Regions from separate parts of the Gracilibacillus sp. JCM 18966 genome, predicted to be linked through region 2. Evidence: predicted binding sites of a transcription regulator. Region 2 holds the regulator's gene; the other holds the start of a gene.
The links. The regulator LexA, encoded in region 2, represses DNA repair genes until DNA is damaged. The targets are predictions, from matches to a motif close to CGAACATATGTTCG.

Region 1: the regulator LexA is predicted to act here: its motif matches at 1,404-1,417, upstream of addB (helicase-exonuclease AddAB subunit AddB).

The regions. Positions count from the first base shown of each region.
Region 1 covers NZ_AP043883.1:2,417,220-2,426,774, forward strand. Annotated here, with positions in the region: gene ACZ5N5_RS11550 (TVP38/TMEM64 family protein) at 8-667, shown strand; gene lepB (signal peptidase I) at 731-1,279, shown strand; gene addB (helicase-exonuclease AddAB subunit AddB) at 1,458-4,931, shown strand; gene addA (helicase-exonuclease AddAB subunit AddA) at 4,931-8,647, shown strand; gene ACZ5N5_RS11570 (spore germination protein) at 8,669-8,887, opposite strand; gene ACZ5N5_RS11575 (spore germination protein GerPE) at 8,910-9,260, opposite strand; gene ACZ5N5_RS11580 (hypothetical protein) at 9,253-9,459, opposite strand; gene gerPC (spore germination protein GerPC) at 9,466-9,555, opposite strand, start outside.
Region 2 covers NZ_AP043883.1:3,344,870-3,354,424, reverse strand. Annotated here, with positions in the region: gene ilvD (dihydroxy-acid dehydratase) at 1-871, shown strand, start outside; gene ACZ5N5_RS16275 (ABC transporter) at 992-1,336, shown strand; gene ACZ5N5_RS16270 (hypothetical protein) at 1,354-1,734, opposite strand; gene ACZ5N5_RS16265 (hypothetical protein) at 1,897-2,028, shown strand; gene ACZ5N5_RS16260 (IS1182 family transposase) at 2,215-3,906, shown strand; gene lexA (transcriptional repressor LexA) at 3,901-4,521, opposite strand; gene ACZ5N5_RS16250 (YneB family resolvase-like protein) at 4,780-5,445, shown strand; gene ACZ5N5_RS16245 (DUF896 domain-containing protein) at 5,528-5,752, shown strand; gene tkt (transketolase) at 5,903-7,903, shown strand; gene ACZ5N5_RS16235 (YneF family protein) at 8,062-8,286, shown strand; gene ACZ5N5_RS16230 (cytochrome c biogenesis CcdA family protein) at 8,448-9,152, shown strand; gene ACZ5N5_RS16225 (Na(+)/H(+) antiporter subunit B) at 9,171-9,555, shown strand, end outside.

The DNA.
Region 1 (9,555 bases), 930 kb from region 2:
TTTATTTATGTTTACATATAATATAAGTAATATTGACAATATTAATATAGAAGAAATCAAACAATTAATTGAAGCAAATGATTTTGACCGACTTGTTTCCTTCCTGCTTAGAAGCTATGAAAGCCTAGGACCAATTCCAGGCTTTTTACTTCCATTTTTGGAGGCATTTTTGCCATTTTTACCTTTAGTTGTTTTTGTCATGACGAATGCTGCAGCGTACGGACTGTTAGAGGGATTTCTCCTTTCATGGAGTGGGGCAAGTATGGGGGCTATCGTAGTTTTTATGATCGTCCGAAGATTTAAGGATATACGTTTATTGAAATGGATTCGAAAAAATAAACAAGTCAAGAAAGTCATGAATTGGTTAGAAAAGCATGGATTTGGTCCATTGTTTTTATTACTATGCTTTCCGTTTTCGCCTTCGGCCATTATTAATTTGGTTGCAGCATTGTCGGGGATTAGTCTTTATCAATTTGCATTAGCGGTTTTGTTAGGGAAATCGGTAATGATTTTCACTGTATCCTATATTGGAGATAGTATCGTTTCCTTTGCGCAAAATCCGGTAAAGACTATTTTAGTAGCCATAGGGATTGCAATTATTTGGATATTTGGAAAGTATTTAGAGAAACGATTACAAAAACGTGCAGAACGAAAAAATTGGAAATAAAAAGGATTAAAGTTGATGGAATGGGGGTAAATTAGTAATATTAATCCCTTTGGAGGGAATATTATGAAACAAAAAAGAATATGGCCGATTGTTAGAGTTGTGTTATTTGCACTTTTACTTGCTTTTTTCTTTCGCTCCTATTTATTTGCAAGTTATGTGGTAAATGGCAAGTCAATGGAACCTACTTTACATGATGGGAATCTATTAATGGTGAATAAAATGATATATGACTTAAAAGAAATAGAACGGTTTGATGTCATCGTCTTTCATGCGAATAAAGAAGAGGATTATGTTAAACGTGTAATTGGGATACCAGGTGATCACATTGCCTATCGGGACGATACGCTTTATTTAAATGGAAATCCAGTAGAAGAACCCTATTTAGAACCATTCCGTGAAAGTGAAGAACGACCATTAACGGACGAGTTTACCTTAGAGGAGTTAACAGGTGAAAGTAAAGTTCCACCAAATATGCTGTTTGTATTAGGGGATAATCGCACCAAAAGCTTTGATAGTAGAGAAATAGGCTTTATAGATCAAAGTTCAGTCGTTGGTAAAGTAGATGTCCTTTATTGGCCGATGTCAGATCTTAATTTTCAATTTATCCAATAAAGTGAGAGATATTACGGACCGTTAGCACGATAATAAATCAAAAAGTAGAAGGCACAAGCTTACTTGGCCCTCTACTTTTTTCTTTGTTCCAAAGAAAACAACCGAGATTTTTCCACTAAACAAAAGAACATTAGTTTGGTATAATGAGTAAAAGAGAGGACAGAGAGTAGGTGCTTGAATGTTACGTTTTATTGTAGGTAGCTCTACTGTAAATAAAAGTGAACAATGTTTAATGGAGATAAAAAATAAGCTTCAGCAAAACCCTCAGGGATCGCCAATTATTTATTTAGTTCCAGACCAAATGACGTTCCAACAAGAATATGCCTTACTAAACGATCCAGAGCTAAATGGATCCATACGTGCCCAAATCTATAGTTTTTCAAGATTAGCTTGGAGGGTTATGCAACAAACAGGAGGGGCAACAAAGAAATTTATTACTTCCACAGGGATTCAAATGATGTTACGTAAAATAATCGAACAAAGAACATCAGATTGGAAGGTTTTTCAAAAGGCAGTAGAAAAACAAGGCTTTATCGAACAGTTAGAAGAAATGATGATAGAATTTAAACGTTACTGTATTACGCCAGAGCAAGTCACCGCACAATTGATGGAAATGGATCGCTTTAAGCATCAATCAATGGGGGAACATGCCTTAAGAAATAAGCTGGATGACTTATATTATGTTTATCATCATTTAGTCAAGGAACTAGAAGGAAATTATATTGATAGTGAGGATCAGCTCCAGCTCTTAACGAAGAAGCTAGTGGAATCCAACTTCCTAGAAGAAACCGAAGTGTACATTGATGGATTCCATCGATTTACTCCACAGGAATTGCTTGTTATAGAAGCAATGCTTCAAAAGGCACAAAATGTGACGATAACCTTAACTATGGATCAAGCAGATGAGATTATTGCAGAGCCATTAGATCTTTTTTACCAAACGAAAGAAACATTCTTACAATTGGAGCAACTAGCACAGAAGCATAGTATTAAAATAGAAAAGGAAACACTCAGTAAACAAACAAAAGAAAACACTGCCTTTATTCATTTAGATCAACATTTTGATAGTAGACCCGCAGTACCATATGAAAAAAAAGCACCAATTAGAATGGCAGAGGCAGTCCACCCAAGGGCAGAGGTAGAAGGTGTAGCACAGGAAATTATTAAACTTGTGCGTGATGAAAACTATAGATATCGAGATATCGCGATATTGCTTCGTGAGCCTGATGTTTATCATGACTTAATTACGACGGTTTTTGATGATTATCAGATTCCCATTTTTGTGGATGAGAAACGAACCATGCTTCACCATCCCTTAATTGAATGCTTACGATCACTATTAGATCTCATCGAAGGAGATTGGCGTTATGACGCTGTTTTCCGTGTATTAAAGACAGGTCTAATTCCAGAAGGAAAAGAGCAACCAAGATTAGATCAAGAAGCGATTGATGAGCTCGAAAACTATGTCTTAGAGTACGGAATTAGAGGGAAAAATAGATGGACAAACGATCAGCCTTGGGTTTTTCAGCGCTTTAAAGGCTTTGATGAATCAGCACAAACAGATAGAGAAATGGCTATCCAAGAAAGAATCAATGCATACCGAATGCAAGTAGTGGACGCACTAGCACCGATAGATCAAGCGTTAAAAGAAGCGAAAACTATTGAGCAAAAAGCGATTGTACTTTATCAATGGCTTGAGGAAATGCAAATTCCAAAGCATTTAGAAAAAATTCGTGAACAATATGATGAAGAAGGTCTTGTGGAAAAAGGACGTGAGCAAGATCAAGTATGGGATGCGGTTATTCAATTGCTTGAGGAAATTACGGAAATAGCAGGCCAGGAAGAAACGGATTTGAAGCTATTTCGAAGTATCTTGGAATCCGGGTTTGAATCACTACAATTCTCTCATGTTCCACCAAGTCTTGATCATGTCGTCGTTGGATCCATTGACCGTTCAAGAATGCAAGGGGTAAAATGTGCACTTTTACTTGGAGTGAATGAAGGTACATGGCCAATGAAGCAGAGTAGTGATGGAATTATTACGGAGGAAGAACGTGCTTTGTTGCAGGATAATGGTTTTCAACTAGCAGAAGGAAGTAAACGGCAATTATTGGATGATTGGTTTTACGTTTATCTTGCGTTTACACTGCCTGAAGATTATCTCTGGATTAGTTATCCTATAAGTAATAGTGAAGGAAAAGCAAAGGTGGCTTCTTCTTTAATTAAAAGAATGGAGGAGCTTTTCCCACAACAATGGGATAAAATCCTACTTCAAGATCCTGAAGAGATGACAGATGCTAGAAGATTTGTTACGACACCAAGAAAAACAAGAGGTGCTCTAACCTCCCAATTAGCAAGACAGCTACGCGGCTATCCCATTGATCCAATATGGCAGAATGTGCTGAACTGGTATATAGAAAATATAGAGGACAAGCTCACGAATCAGCGAGTTTTGCGAGGGCTATTCTATCAAAACAAACCAACTAATCTTTCCTCTACTACGGTTGAGAAAATGTATCCAGAAAAAATAAAGGCGAGTGTCTCTAGATTAGAGATGTTCTACCGTTGTTCCTACCAACATTTTGCTAGATATGGTTTAGGATTAGAAGAGAGACAAACCTATAAGCTTGATGCTCCAGATATAGGTCAACTCTTTCATGAAGCTTTAAAACAAATAACCGAATGGATCCAAAAGGATGGATTGAGGTTTGCAGATATTCATGAACAAGAGGCGAGAAATTATGCGAACAAAGCGATCAGTTATTTAGCACCAGTATTGCAGCATCAAATCCTACACAGTTCGAAACGTTATCAATATATACAAAGGAAGCTGGAAAGTATTGTCGCTAGGGCCACCTTTATCCTTAGTGAACAATCAAGACTAACGAACTTTTCTCCTGTTGGTTTAGAAGTTGGATTTGGATATCCAAACCAGTTGGATCCTCTAGAAATTCCATTAACAGATGAGCGAAAGCTTTTACTAAGAGGAAGAATTGACCGAATTGATCAAGCGACAGACGAAGAGCAGCTCTACCTTCGAATTATTGATTATAAGTCAAGTGCCAAAGGCTTGAATTTAGCAGAGGTTTATTATGGATTAGCTTTACAGATGATTACTTATTTGGATGTTGTCTTACTGAATGCAGAAAAATGGTTAGGTCAAAAAGCAACTCCTGGTGGTGTATTATATTTTCATGTGCATAATCCCATGCTTTCGTTATCTGAAAGCTTAGCGGATGAGAAAATTAATGCAGAGCTTTTTAAGCAATTTAAAATGAAAGGTTTACTACTAGATCAAGAGAATGTTGTGAAAATGATGGATACCTCACTGGAGTCTGGTAGAAGTAATGTTATTCCAGCAGGATTTAGTAAGTCAGGTAGATTCTATAAAGGATCAAAAGTAGCGGAAGAAGAAGTATTTCAAGATTTGCAAGCCTACATAAGGCAATTAATGAAAAACGCAGGTTTATCGATGATAGAAGGAAACTTGGAGTTAAATCCTTTCCAAAAGCAAGATCAAACAGCTTGTACATTTTGTTCCTTTCGATCAGTTTGTCAGTTTGACTCAACATTGCCCGAAAATAATTATCGTAGACTGCAGGATTTACAAGACGAAGAAGTAACAGAGGCAATTAAGCGAGGTGAGTTGTAATGCCACAATGGACAAAGGAACAAGAAGAGGCAATTTATCAATCTGGAAGCAACATTCTCGTTGCTGCAGCAGCTGGTTCAGGTAAAACAGCAGTCCTAGTAGAACGAATTATTCAAAAACTATTAAACAAAGAAACTCCTGTTGATATTGATCAGTTACTCGTGGTAACTTTTACAAACGCAGCTGCTCAAGAGATGCGTAACAGAATCGGTGAAGCTTTAGAAGAAGCATTAGCAGCAGATCCGGGATCGAATCATTTGAAGAAGCAAATATCCTTGCTACAGCATGCCTCGATTTCTACTTTACACTCATTCTGTATGGAGCTTGTACGTAAATACGCTTATCGTTTAGATATCGACCCGAGTTTTCGAATTGCAGATGAGGTTGAGGCAGATATGATTCGCCAAGATGTATTAGAGCAGCTTTTTGAAGAGTGGTATGGATTAGAAGAGGACGCGGAACAGGAGGCATTTTTCCAAGTTGTCGATCGTTTCTCCAATGATCGGAATGATTTGGAAATTGAAGGTTTAATCTTGACTTTATATGAATTTTCGATTCAACACCCTAATCCTGATTTATGGTTAGAGCAGCTTGCAGAAACCTATGCTGTAGAAGAAACAACAGATGAGTCTACGTTAACCTGGCTAACCATTTTGAAGAAAGAGGTTGCACGTCAATTAGAAGTAATGGAGATGCAAATCACCCAGGCATTAGAGTTAACGAAAGAGGCAGATGGACCATATCACTACGCAGAAGCTCTAGATTCGGACAAAGAGATGATACAGGAGGCAAAAGGAGCTATTGCACTATCATGGCAAGAAGCACGAGCAGTTTTTACTAATGGAAAATTCAAAGCATTATCTAGAAAAAAGGTGGAATGTAGTGAGGATAAAAAGGATCAGGTCAAAGCTTTTCGAGATGATCTAAAAAAAAGGTGGAATAAGGTTGCCTCTGATTGGTTTAGTCGAGATTTATCTTTCCACCTTGCTGATATGAAGGAGCTTTATCCAATAATTAATCATTTAACTAAAATGATTAAGGACTTTCGTTTCCACTACCAAGAAGCCAAAAAAGAAAAAGGACTCGTCGATTTCAGTGATTTGGAGCATTTTGCCTTAGATGTATTATTAGAAGACAAGTCCGATAAGCTTCCTTCTTCAATTGCTCTAGAGCTAAGAAAAAAATACCGTGAAATTATGGTGGATGAATATCAGGATACAAATATTGTTCAGGAAACGATTCTTACAAGTATTGCAGATCAAGACAATGGCAATATGTTTATGGTAGGGGATGTGAAGCAAAGTATTTACCGATTTCGCCATGCTGAGCCATCACTTTTTATTGACAAATATACTCGATTTTCTGAGGAAGAAGATCCAGGCTATCGAATTGATCTAGCGCGCAACTTCAGAAGTCGAAAAGAGGTATTAGTTGCCGCAAACTATGTGTTTAGGCAATTATTTGATCAAGAGGTAGGAGATTTAGAGTATGATCAAGATGCAGAGCTCATTTATGGAAATAAGAGTTATGACGACATACCACTTGCTCAGCCTGACACAGAGATCATCATTATTGATCAAGAATCGAATGAAGCAGAAAGAGAAGCCCTAGATATGGAGTTAGAGGATAGGGAAGACCTGGAAAAAGCACAGCTTGAAGCAAGAGCGTATGCTAAAAAAATACAATCTTTTATTGGACATGATGACCGACCTCCACTTCAAGTTATGGATAAAAAAACATCTATGCCTAGAAAAGTTGAGTACCGAGATATTGTTATTTTACTACGCTCGATGACATGGGCTCCGACCATTATGGAGGAATTCAAAAAACAAGGAATTCCAGTCTATGCTGAACTATCTACCGGCTATTTGGCTGCAATCGAAATTCAAGTAATGATGAGTTTATTAAAGATAGTCGATAACCCAAGACAGGATATTCCTTTAGCAGCAGTGCTGAAATCACCAATTGTTGGATTAGATGAAAACGAGCTAGCAGAGATTCGTTTGACTAAGAAAAACAGTACCTATTATGAAGCGACTAAAGCATATTTGGCTAAAACAGCTGGTGGGCAAACAGAAGGCAAGCTTGATGGCTTTATGACAAACTTAGAAAAATGGCGTAAAGAAGCAAGACAGGGGGCGCTATCTGCTTTAATTTGGCAAATTTATCAGGAAACAGGTTATTATGACTTTGTTGGTGGCATCCCTGGTGGTAGACAACGTCAAGCAAATCTAAGAGCACTATACGACAGGGCAAAGAGCTATGAATCGACTTCCTTTCGAGGACTTTTCCGTTTTCTCCGCTTTATTGAACGAATGGAGGATAGAGGAGAGGATCTTGGTGCAGCAAAGGCATTAGGTGAACAGGAAGATGTAGTGAGAATTATGACTATTCATAAAAGCAAAGGACTAGAATTTCCAGTCGTAATCGTTGGTGCGATGAATAAGCAGTTCAATCAACAGGATTTAAAAGAAAAGTACTTGCTCCATAAAGAGCTTGGCTTTGCAACGAAATATATTGATCCATTAAAAAGAATCATGTATCCAACCTTGCACTATCATGCCTTAAAGAAGGAAATGCAACGAGAAATGCTGGCAGAAGAAATGCGTGTATTGTATGTTGCCTTAACAAGAGCAAGAGAGAAGCTGGTCATGGTTGGTACCGTTCCGTCCCTAGATAAGAAGAAGAGAAAATGGGAAATGATGCTCCATCATAATGATTGGGTACTTCCACATTATTATCGATTAGAGGCATTATCCTATTTTGATTGGATAGGAGCAGTCTTGACAAGACATCAACACGGCGAGATCTTAAGAAATGAATCCACTGTTACCCATATTCCTGAGTCGATCCTGTATGATTCGTCTAAATGGAGTATCGCTCGAGTCCACAGTAGCCATTATCAAAATATGGAAGAAACAAATAAAGAAACTATAATAGCGTTAGAAGAGGCAATATTTGAATGGAAGCCTATAGAGACAGGGGATGAATTGGAGCGAGAGATAGTCGACAACTATTTGAACTATCAATATCCATACCTAAATGCTACTTCCTTTCGGGCTAAACAGTCGGTAACCGAATTAAAGCGACAACAAGAGGTAAGAGATATGTACAGTGATTCTGCTATTATCGATCCGTTCCGTGCACCTATTAATCGCAGACCACGTTTTATGCAGCGTCAAAAGGAATGGACGCGTGCAGAAATTGGAACAGCCATGCACACTGTTATGCAACATATCCCTCTAAATAGAGAGTGGAACATAGATACACTTGAAGAGTTTATTGTACAATTAGAAGAGAAAGAAATATTGACAAGAGAAGAAACAGAGGTCATTGACACACAATCCATCCTTGCCTTTTTTAAAAGCCAGCTCGGGGAGCTTGCCCTTTATGCGAAACGTATAGAGAGAGAAGTTCCGTTTAGTTTAACACTACCCGCGAATGACATATATCCAGACTGGTCAGAAGCAGAAGAGCGCATCTTCCTTCAAGGTGTGATTGATTGTTTAATAAAAACAGAAGAGGGATGGATTATGTTGGATTATAAGACTGATAGAATCGAAGAAACAGTCGATGACCATGTTAGGGAGAAGCTAAAAGAAAAATATAATATTCAGCTTGAATTATATGCTAGAGCGTTAGAAAATATATGGCATGAACCCATTTATCGAAAATATTTGTACTTCTTTGATAAGGAATTGATTATAGAAATATAATGCGTAAGGGAGATCTCTCTCTTACGCATTTGCATTCATCACTTGATCTACAGCATCAGGATCAATCGCATTGGTAATATTAAATCCAGTGTTTGTATTATGCAGATCACCTGTATTAATCGATCCTGAGCCAGATGCAGATTTGGAGGCACTCTTAGGTGATAGGTAAAAGGTGTCTCCAAAATTAACTACTCCACCGTCAACACTTGTAATTTTAATCGGGCCTACAATGGATGGCATGTAGGTTCACACCCCTTCTTTTTTAATCTTTCAAAATTCGAATATGCTTAATTCTTGATCTTGAAAAAGTTTGATTTACTTGCCCTAGCTGTAAAATGGCAGAGGAAGAGATACCGTTGACACGAATATTAGGAACATGAATGGATGAACAGTGATGAGAATGAGCTTGGGTCATTGGTGTTTTTTCCAGGAAAGGGAGTTCTGTTTGGAATATGGGGTATTTTTCTAGTTCAAATCCTTTATCTGAAGAAATTCCTCCTTCTCTTTGAACAGCTAATACATCTGTCTTAGGCTGGAGTGTATGGATATCTCCAATATTGAATACCGAACTATAAGATGAATTGATTACCTTTATTGCTTTAACTTTAGTCACCCGCTGATTGGACATTCGTTGCTCCTTGTACCGGTGCTGGAATATTAGCTCCAACAATATAAGATTCAGGTGGTGTATCAAATAAAGAAGAAAGCTGAATCTCATTCGTATCTCCAACGATAAATAAAGAAGAGCTAGATATACCAAGGATTGATACATTTCCGACTTCTAAATTCCAATTATGGACATCAAATTGCATAAGTCTCTACTCCTTTTTCGTTTGTTGATCAAACCACTTTTTTAAACCTCTCATTAGTTCATCTTTAACTTGACTGTATACATATTGTGTGGAGGC
Region 2 (9,555 bases):
TGGTTCTACCAACACGGTATTGCACACACTTGCCATTGCTCGTGAAGCAGGTATTGAATATGATCTTGAAGACATTAATAAAGTTGCTGAACGTGTGCCATATCTTGCGAAAATTATGCCAGCATCAGATATTTCGATGGATGATATTAACAGGGCTGGTGGTGTAAGCTCGATCATTAACGAATTAACGAAGATACCTGGTGCCATTCATCCAGAACGCTTAACGATTACCGGTAAAACAATGGGTGATCTTGTCAGCGACTATGAAATTACAAATAAAGAAGTTATTCGTTCAATTGACAATCCATATAGCCCTGTTGGTGGTTTATCGATCCTATTCGGAAATATCGCTCCAGAAGGTGCTGTAATTAAAGTAGGTGCTGTAGATCCTTCTATCAAAGTGTTCGAAGGTGAAGCTATTGTATTTAACTCTCAAGATGAAGCACAGGCTGCAATTGATGATGGCACTGTGAAGGAAGGGCATGTTGTAATCATTCGTTATGAAGGACCAAAAGGTGGGCCGGGAATGCCAGAAATGCTAGCACCTACATCGGCTATCATGGGGCGTGGCTTAGGGAAAACAGTGGCACTTCTAACAGATGGACGCTTTTCGGGAGCATCACGTGGTATTTCCATTGGTCATATATCTCCAGAAGCGGCAGAAGGTGGTCCAATTGCGTTAATTGAAAATGGAGATATTATCAAGATCGACTTACCTAACCGTACATTAAATGTAGACTTATCCGATGAAGAATTAGCAGAACGTAAAAAATCACTAAAACCTTTTGAGCCTAAAATTAAAAATGGCTGGTTGGGTAGATATTCTAAACTCGTAACAAATGCTTCCAAAGGTGGCGTTATGAGCATCTAATATCATTATCTTAATTAACGAATAAACGTTTGGACATTTCTCCAAACGTTTATTTTATATGTTAATTTTTACACAGCAGAAATATAACAAAAGACTAATTGGAGAAAGTACAGAAAAAGGATGGAGAATGCTATCTTAAATATTTTTGAGGATTGGGAGAAAAAGTTAGAAAATGATGAATGGTATTTTCAAAATGCCTATGAGAATCTGGTCGAGGGATTAACTTCTGAAGAGGCATTTCTTCAGATTTCAGCTATTATCCATATTTTACTGAAGACAGTAGACTGCTTCTTATTAAGTGAAGGCGTGGAGATTTTAATAGGGATCTATCATATAGCAGACACCACCCAAGTTCACCCCTTTTTTGAAGAAAAAAGGGTGGATATAGAACATCATCTTTCTAAACATGGTGATCAACATGCCCAAGAGGTATATGGTGCATTAAAGCGACGCACTTACGCATGACCTAAAGAACCTACCATTTATTGACAGGTTTCTGTTTTGTTTTCCTCACCACTAATTAGTTCCTCTATCATATTCCTCACCTTACTACGAATAGCGGGGTTGAAGTATCTTCGTTTCTCTTCCTTTCCTTTGCAAATAAATGTATATTCGGTAAACGTGCCATCTTTGTCAGATAAGATAACTTGTATATTTTCCTTGTACATTTCTTGTTTTAACAATCGTCTTTCGGCGGTAGCTTTGATCTCTAATCGATGCAGTAGTGCCAAATAGGGCTCATTAATTTTAAAAGGGGATAATTTTTCCAATCGCTTAATGTCAGATTGGATGACTTGAATGGTCATCGTGAGAAATAAGAATCGTGTTGCTGTTTTAAATTCTTGTTCACCAATGTATCTCATTACACTCACTCCTCAGGTAACAAACATATGTTCCTATTATAGTCGAATCTCTATATTTTATGCAATGTAAAATAAATAGTTAATTTTACAAATCTTAACAAGGATTCTGAGAATAAATGGCGAATAATATAATATCTAGAAATCATATCAGGAGGAATATGTATGAGTTTAAGTATTCGAAAGCATGAACAAGAAGGTCTCCCGCATGTGATTACAAAAGAAGATATAGACCGAAAAATAGAGGAATTAGACATATTATTTGAGGAAACGGAACATAAGTTAGAACGAGATTAAAACGTATATATTGTATAAAAAAAGAGGCTGGGACAAAACCCCAGTAGATAAAAAATAAACGTGATGCCGTCACTCAGCGTAGTGATGGTATCACGTTTTTATATTTCTTCGAAATTTATGTAAACAAAAAGGACACCTTTTGATAGAATTAAAGTGACCAAACCATAATTCAGAAAGGGTGTCCTTATGTTTAAACATTATACCATGAACCAAGTTGTTTTGCCTTTAGATTTAGAAGTTAAACTACGAAAAAATGATATTGCTTTTGCCATTAATGAATTAGTGGAAAGCATTCCGGAGGAAGCGTTCAAGAGTTTTCTACGAAAAACTGGTTGTCCTGCTTACCATCCTCGCATGATGCTGAAGATTATCTTATGCGGCTATACGCAGTCAGCTTTCTCAGGAAGAAAGATTGAAGCGATGTTAGTAGATAGTGTTCGAATGATGTGGTTAGCTCAAGGTCATGAACCAAGTTATCGTACCATTAATCGATTCCGTTCCAATCCTTTGGTTGAAGAATTACTAAGGGAATGCTTTGTTCAATTTCGTTCTCATTTAGTGAAAGAAGATTTAATTGAGGAAGAAGCTATTTTTATTGATGGCACAAAGATTGAAGCGAATGCAAATAAGTTTACGTTTGTGTGGCGGAAGTCTGTGGAGAAATACAGTTCTAGCCTGATTAAAAAGTCGAATCAAATGTATGATGAACTACTAGAGAAGCAAATCATCCCAGAAATAAAACGAGAAAATCTTGAGGAATTATCGACAGAAGAAATGGAAGAAGTAGTGGAAAAACTTGATGAAAAGATAAAAGAATATGATACAAGAATTGAAGAGAATAAAATTGTAAGTGAACGAAAACAATTACGTAGTGAACGGAAGCTACCAAAGCAATCTCGCAAGCACTTTATGGATTTTATACAGCGTAAACATAAATATCAAAAAGCTATGAAAATCTTTGGAGATCGCAACAGTTATTCCAAAACAGACCCAGATGCCACGTTTATGAGAATGAAAGATGATTATATGAAGAACGGTCAATTAAAAGCAGGCTATAATATACAGATCGCGACCGAAGGTCAGTATACTTTAGCCTATGATGTTTTTGCGAATCCTACGGATACGCGAACCTTCATTCCATTTCTCAATCATATAGAAAACAATTTCTTTGAATTACCTAAATACATTGTGGCCGACGCCGGATATGGTAGCGAGCAAAATTATGAAGATGTCCTCGAACAAAGAAAAAGAATACCTCTCATTACATATAATCAATACCGAAAGGAGAAAAAAAAGAAGCATAAAAATAACGCTTTTCATGTAGATAATTGGGCGTACAACAAGGAAGACGATACATATACATGTCCAAATGGCAAAAGAGTGTCGTTTAGCTATGTGTCTAATCGAACAGATAAATATGGTTATTCCCGACAGTACAAAGTGTATGAGTGTGAAGATTGTACTGATTGTCCTTTACGTTCACTTTGTACGAAAGCAAAAGAAGGAAATAATCGGAAAGTTCATTACAATGAAAAGTGGGAAACTCAAAAAGAATATGTGAGAGCGAAGCTTTCAGATGAGAAAACTGGTGAAATATACGGTAAACGTAAAATCGATGTGGAACCAGTTTTTGGATTCTTGAAGGCTAATTTGGGTTTCACTCGAATGTCTTTAAGAGGCAAAGACAAAGTTAAAAATGAATTAGGATTTGCGTTTATGGCGGTAAACTTGAGAAAGTATACCGCCAAGGATGGAAAACTTTTGTTGAAAATAGAAAATAAACAAACAAAAAGTGTCTCTGAACAAAATAAATTGTTCAGAGACACTTTTTATACTTTTTTGGCTAGTTATGTCCCAGCCCCTTTTTCCTTTTTATAAATGACGATACAACCCAACCACTTTACCTAAGATGCTCACATTATCGTAAATAAGTGCATCCATTGTAGCATTTTCGGGCTGTAATCTAATATGATCCTTTTCTTTGAAGAATCTTTTTACAGTTGCTTCACTATCTTCAGTCATAGCTACCACAATTTCCCCATTTTGTGCAGTGTTTTGTTGTTTAACAATCACTTTATCACCATCTAATATTCCAGCCTCGATCATACTGTTTCCTTCAATTACTAATACAAATAATTGGTCACTGTCATGTGTGTCAGTGCTTGGAATCGGAATATATTCTTCAATATTTTCAACAGCGGTAATAGGAAGACCTGCCGTAACTTTACCAATGACAGGAGCAAACATTGCTTCCATTTGAGGAATATCTGCCTCCCCTTCTTGAGTTAGTACTTCTATAGCACGAGGCTTTGTTGGATCTCGACGAATATATCCTTTTTTCTCAAGTCTAGCAAGGTGGCCATGAACAGTAGAACTAGAAGCTAACCCAACGGCTTGGCCAATTTCTCTAACAGAAGGAGGATAACCTTTTAAATCGACCTGTTCCTTGATATAGGCAAGGATTTGCTCTTGTCGTTTTGATAAATTTGTCATTTATGAAACTCCTTTTGCGTATGATTTATTAAAAATAGTATATCATACCATTTCTAAATTCACAAACATTCGTTCGAAAAAAACACTTGACAGGAACTTCTGTTCGTATATAATAAAAGTACGAACAGAAGTTCTATGGAGGGGTAAAAATGTTAAAAAAGTTATCGAAAATTGACTTATTTTATTTATTTTCTTTTGTTATAGTGCTTATTTTCTTGTATAGTTCTATTATCTTTAGTATTTAAGGAGTCGTAGTCCGTGCATGCCATTATATACAGTAGAGTTAGTACAGAAAAGGATACCCAGTCAACGTCATTAAAAAGGCAAACAGAGGAGTTAATAGAGTTTGCTAAAAAAAGCAATATAAATGTAGTAAAAATAATCAAAGAAAAGCAAAGTGGCTATGAGGTAGAAAGAGAAGGGATTTTTGATATGCTCGAAGCATTTCAAAGAAAGCAGGCAAACCTTCTACTTATCCAAGACGAAACAAGATTAGGTAGGGGAAATGCAAAAATTGCCTTATTACATCAAATAGCTAAGCTAGAGGTAGACATCTATTCATTATCGCAAGGTGGTAAGTTAGAGCTTTCTGAAGGGGATTCCATGGTCTTACAAATAGTATCTATTGTAGAGGAATACCAACGAAAGCTACATAACGCTAAAATAAAAAGAGGGATGAAAAAGGCAGTCCAAAATGGTTATAACCCAGCAGACAACCTAACTAATCAACATCTCGCTAAGGGAAGAGAACGAAAGGAATTTCCAATCGATGAAGTAGTTCGGTTAAAAGGAAATAAGCTAACCTTTCAAGAGATTGCATCGATCTTAAAAGGGATGGGCTATGAAGTTTCTAAGGCCACGATCCATAGACGCTATCAAGAATACATTATGCTTGAAAAAAATAAAAAAAATAAATTACAATGAAGAGAGTATACAATTGTGAGTATGCTCTTTTTCTAATTTTGAAAAAGGTTATACCCTAGTAATCAAAAAAAGGAGCTTAAAAATGCTTTCAAAGGAAAAAATTGCTCGAATTAATGAGTTGGCCAATAAAGCAAAAAAAGACCGCTTATCTGATAAAGAAAAAGAGGAACAACAACAGCTACGTCAAGAGTATTTGCAAAATGTGAGAAAATCATTTAAAAATCATATGAAAGGGATGACAGTCGTTGACCCAAATGGAAATGATGTGACACCAGAGAAGCTTAAAAAACTTAAATCCAAGAAATAGTGTACACTATTTCTTGGATTTAAGTACATCATTTCAAATAGTTACGAGAAAAAAACACCTTTTTTCGCATATATACTTGTCTTATTTGGCATTTCGTTATAGGATTATAGATGTGCGTACATATTTTGCTTATTGAAAGGGGATAATTACATGTCAAATCAAGTTGAACAAATGTCGATAAATACGATTCGAACTTTGTCAATAGACGCAATTGAAAAGGCTAACTCTGGTCATCCAGGTTTACCTATGGGTGCAGCACCAATGGCTTACACTCTATGGACAGAACATATGACACATAATCCGAAAAGCTCAAAATGGTTTAATCGTGATCGCTTTGTATTGTCAGCAGGTCATGGTTCCATGCTTTTATACAGCCTGTTACACCTTTCCGGTTATCAAGTTACTATTGAGGACTTAAAAAATTTCCGTCAATGGGATTCCAAAACTCCTGGACATCCAGAAGTGCATCATACGGATGGGGTTGAAGCGACAACTGGTCCGCTTGGACAAGGAATTGCTATGAGTGTTGGAATGGCAATGGCTGAGAAACACTTGGAAGCTAAATATAACAAAGACAATTATAATGTAGTAGATCATTACACTTATGCCCTTGTAAGTGATGGGGATTTAATGGAAGGTATTTCTCACGAAGCGGCATCATTAGCCGCTCACTTAAAGCTAGGCAAATTAATTGCACTTTATGATTCCAATGATATTTCTTTGGATGGTGAATTAAATAAATCCTTCTCCGAAAATGTAGCAGGTCGTTTTAAAGCATATGGCTGGCAAGTAATCTTAGTAGAAGATGGTAATGATACGAAGGCCATATCAGAAGCTATTGCGAAAGCCAAAGAAAATACGGATCAACCAACGTTAATTGAGGTAAAAACCGTTATTGGTTATGGTTCACCTAACAAATCTGCCTCTTCTGCATCTCATGGTGCCCCATTAGGAGCAGATGAAGTGACCTTAACAAAAGAATTTTATAAGTGGGAGCATGAACCATTCCACGTTCCAGACGAAGTATACCAAGATTTCCAAACTAAAATTGTGGATAAAGGCGAATCTGAAGAAAAAGCATGGAACGAATTATTTGCTTCTTACAAAAATGCTTTTCCTGAACTAGCTAAAGAGCTAGATGATGCAATTCAAAATAAATTGCCAGAAAATTGGGATAAAGACCTTCCTGTATATAAGGCAGGAGAAGATACAGCCGCTACACGTGCAACATCTGGTGAAGTATTAAATGCTATCGCTAAAACTGTACCATCCTTATTTGGTGGAAGCGCTGATTTAGCAGGCTCTAATAAAACTAACTTAAAAGATGCTGGTGATTTCTCTGCAGCAGAGCCTGACAAACGTAACATCTGGTTCGGTGTACGTGAATTTGCGATGGCAGCTGCATTAAATGGTATGGCACTTCACGGTGGATTAAAAGTATTTGGTGGTACATTCTTCGTATTCAGTGACTATTTACGTCCAGCAGTACGTTTATCTGCTATTCAAAACTTACCAGTAACTTATGTATTAACACATGACTCGATTGCAGTAGGAGAAGACGGACCAACACATGAGCCTGTTGAGCAATTAGCAGCATTTAGAGCAATGCCTAATTTATCAGTGATTCGTCCAGCTGATGGAAATGAAGTTCAAGCTGCATGGCGTTTAGCAATAGAATCAACAGATCAACCAACAGCTCTTGTTCTAACACGTCAAAACCTTCCAACACTTGAAGGGACTGCGGAAAAGGCGTATGAAGGTGTGAAAAAAGGTGGATATATCGTAAGCCCATCTTCTAAAGAAACACCTGATGCGATTCTCGTAGCAACTGGTTCTGAGGTGCAATTAGCGGTAAAAGCACAAGCAGCACTTAAAGAGGAAGGAAAAGATGTAAGTGTTGTAAGTATTCCTTCTTGGGATCGTTTTGACAAGCAAGATGCAGCATATAAAGAATCTGTACTACCTAAAGCAGTCAAGAAGCGTGTAGGTATTGAGATGGCATCATCCCTTGGTTGGGAGCGTTATGTAGGTACAGAAGGTGCTATCATTGCGATTGATCGTTTTGGTGCATCAGCTAATGGAAATAAAATTATCGAAGAATATGGCTTTACAGTAGAAAATGTAGTGAAGCATGTTCATTCATTAATTTAATGGTCGTAGAAATCCTTAGCTCATGAGCTAAGGATTTTTACTTGCCTCATATCTGTTTAAATTTGTCGTTTAGCACAATTTTTCTATTACCGATGCTTGTATTATTAATCGACATTTACTATACTGTATGAGAGAGAATTTGAAGGAGGAACGTTTCAATGAGCACTTTTCTTTGGATTATATTTATCGTGGTTGCATTATTAGCCGGTGTTGCACTTGGCTTTTTTATCGCGAGAAAATATATGATGAACTACTTAAAGAAAAACCCACCAATCAATGAACAAATGTTACGCACGATGATGATGCAAATGGGCCAAAAGCCATCGCAAAAGAAAATCAAACAGATGATGCGTGCGATGAACAATCAAATGGATAATAAATAATGTAACATAATTGTCGAATTAGAATCCTTGCTATTATGAAGCAAGGGTTTTATGCTATATGTAGGGTATTTTGGCAGTTGAGCTAAGAACTAATATACATAATCCATAACTGCCATTAATATACTACTTGAAATAAGAATATGGTAGATGGAGTGACTTCCGTGCAGGAAATAAACATTTTTATTGCTTTTGGCGCTGGCTTTTTGTCTTTTATATCACCATGTGTGCTACCACTATATCCTGCGTTTTTATCGTATATTACCGGGATGAGCGTGAATGATATAAAAGAAGAGCAAGGTATGTTTAATTATAAGAGTATTATTCATACGTTATGCTTTCTTCTAGGGTTTTCTAGCATTTTTATCTTACTAGGTTTTACAACAAGTTTTATTGGCGAGTTTTTATTTCGCTGGGAGGACCTTATTAGACAAGTTGGAGCGATCCTCATTATTTTCTTTGGCTTGATCATCGTGGGGCTATTGAATTTCTCCTTCTTAATGAAGGAAAAGAAAATTCATTTTAAAAATCGCCCAGCAGGTTTTATAGGATCTTTCTTTATTGGAATGGCTTTCTCACTTGGATGGACACCTTGTACTGGGCCTATTCTAATGGCGGTGATCTCTTTAGCGGCGACAGATACAGAAGCGGGTATACTTTTAATGACAGCCTACTCACTCGGCTTTGCAGTTCCCTTTTTTATTCTAGCGTTTTTCATAGGTAAATTAAATTGGATTAAGCGTAATAGTAACAAATTAGTAAAAATAGGCGGTTATGTCATGATTTTTATGGGATTTTTCTTGTTTTTCGATCTCATGACAAAACTAACATCGTTTTTATCAGGGTTTTTTAATTTTAAAGGATTCTAAATAGAAAGAGGTAATGGTATGGTGAGGACAAATGATCTTATTTTACGGACAATGACGGTATTGATCTCCTTTATTTTGCTTGGATTCGCTGTTTATTTATTATTAGCAGGACACAACGCACCAGGTGGTGGATTTGTAGGTGGGCTGATGACCTCTGCTGCCATTCTGCTAATGTATATGGCTTATGGGGAAAAAGCATTAAGCAAAATTCTACCACTTAACTATCGATTGCTCATTTCCATCGGGTTACTCATTGCCCTGGTTACTGGATTAGGTTCTTTCCTATTTGGGCAACCGTTCTTAAGTCAAACGTTTGGTTACTTCCATTTTCCTATCTTTGGAGAAGTGGAGCTTGCAACTGCTCTGTTATTTGATTTAGGTGTTTATTTAACCGTAATCGGTG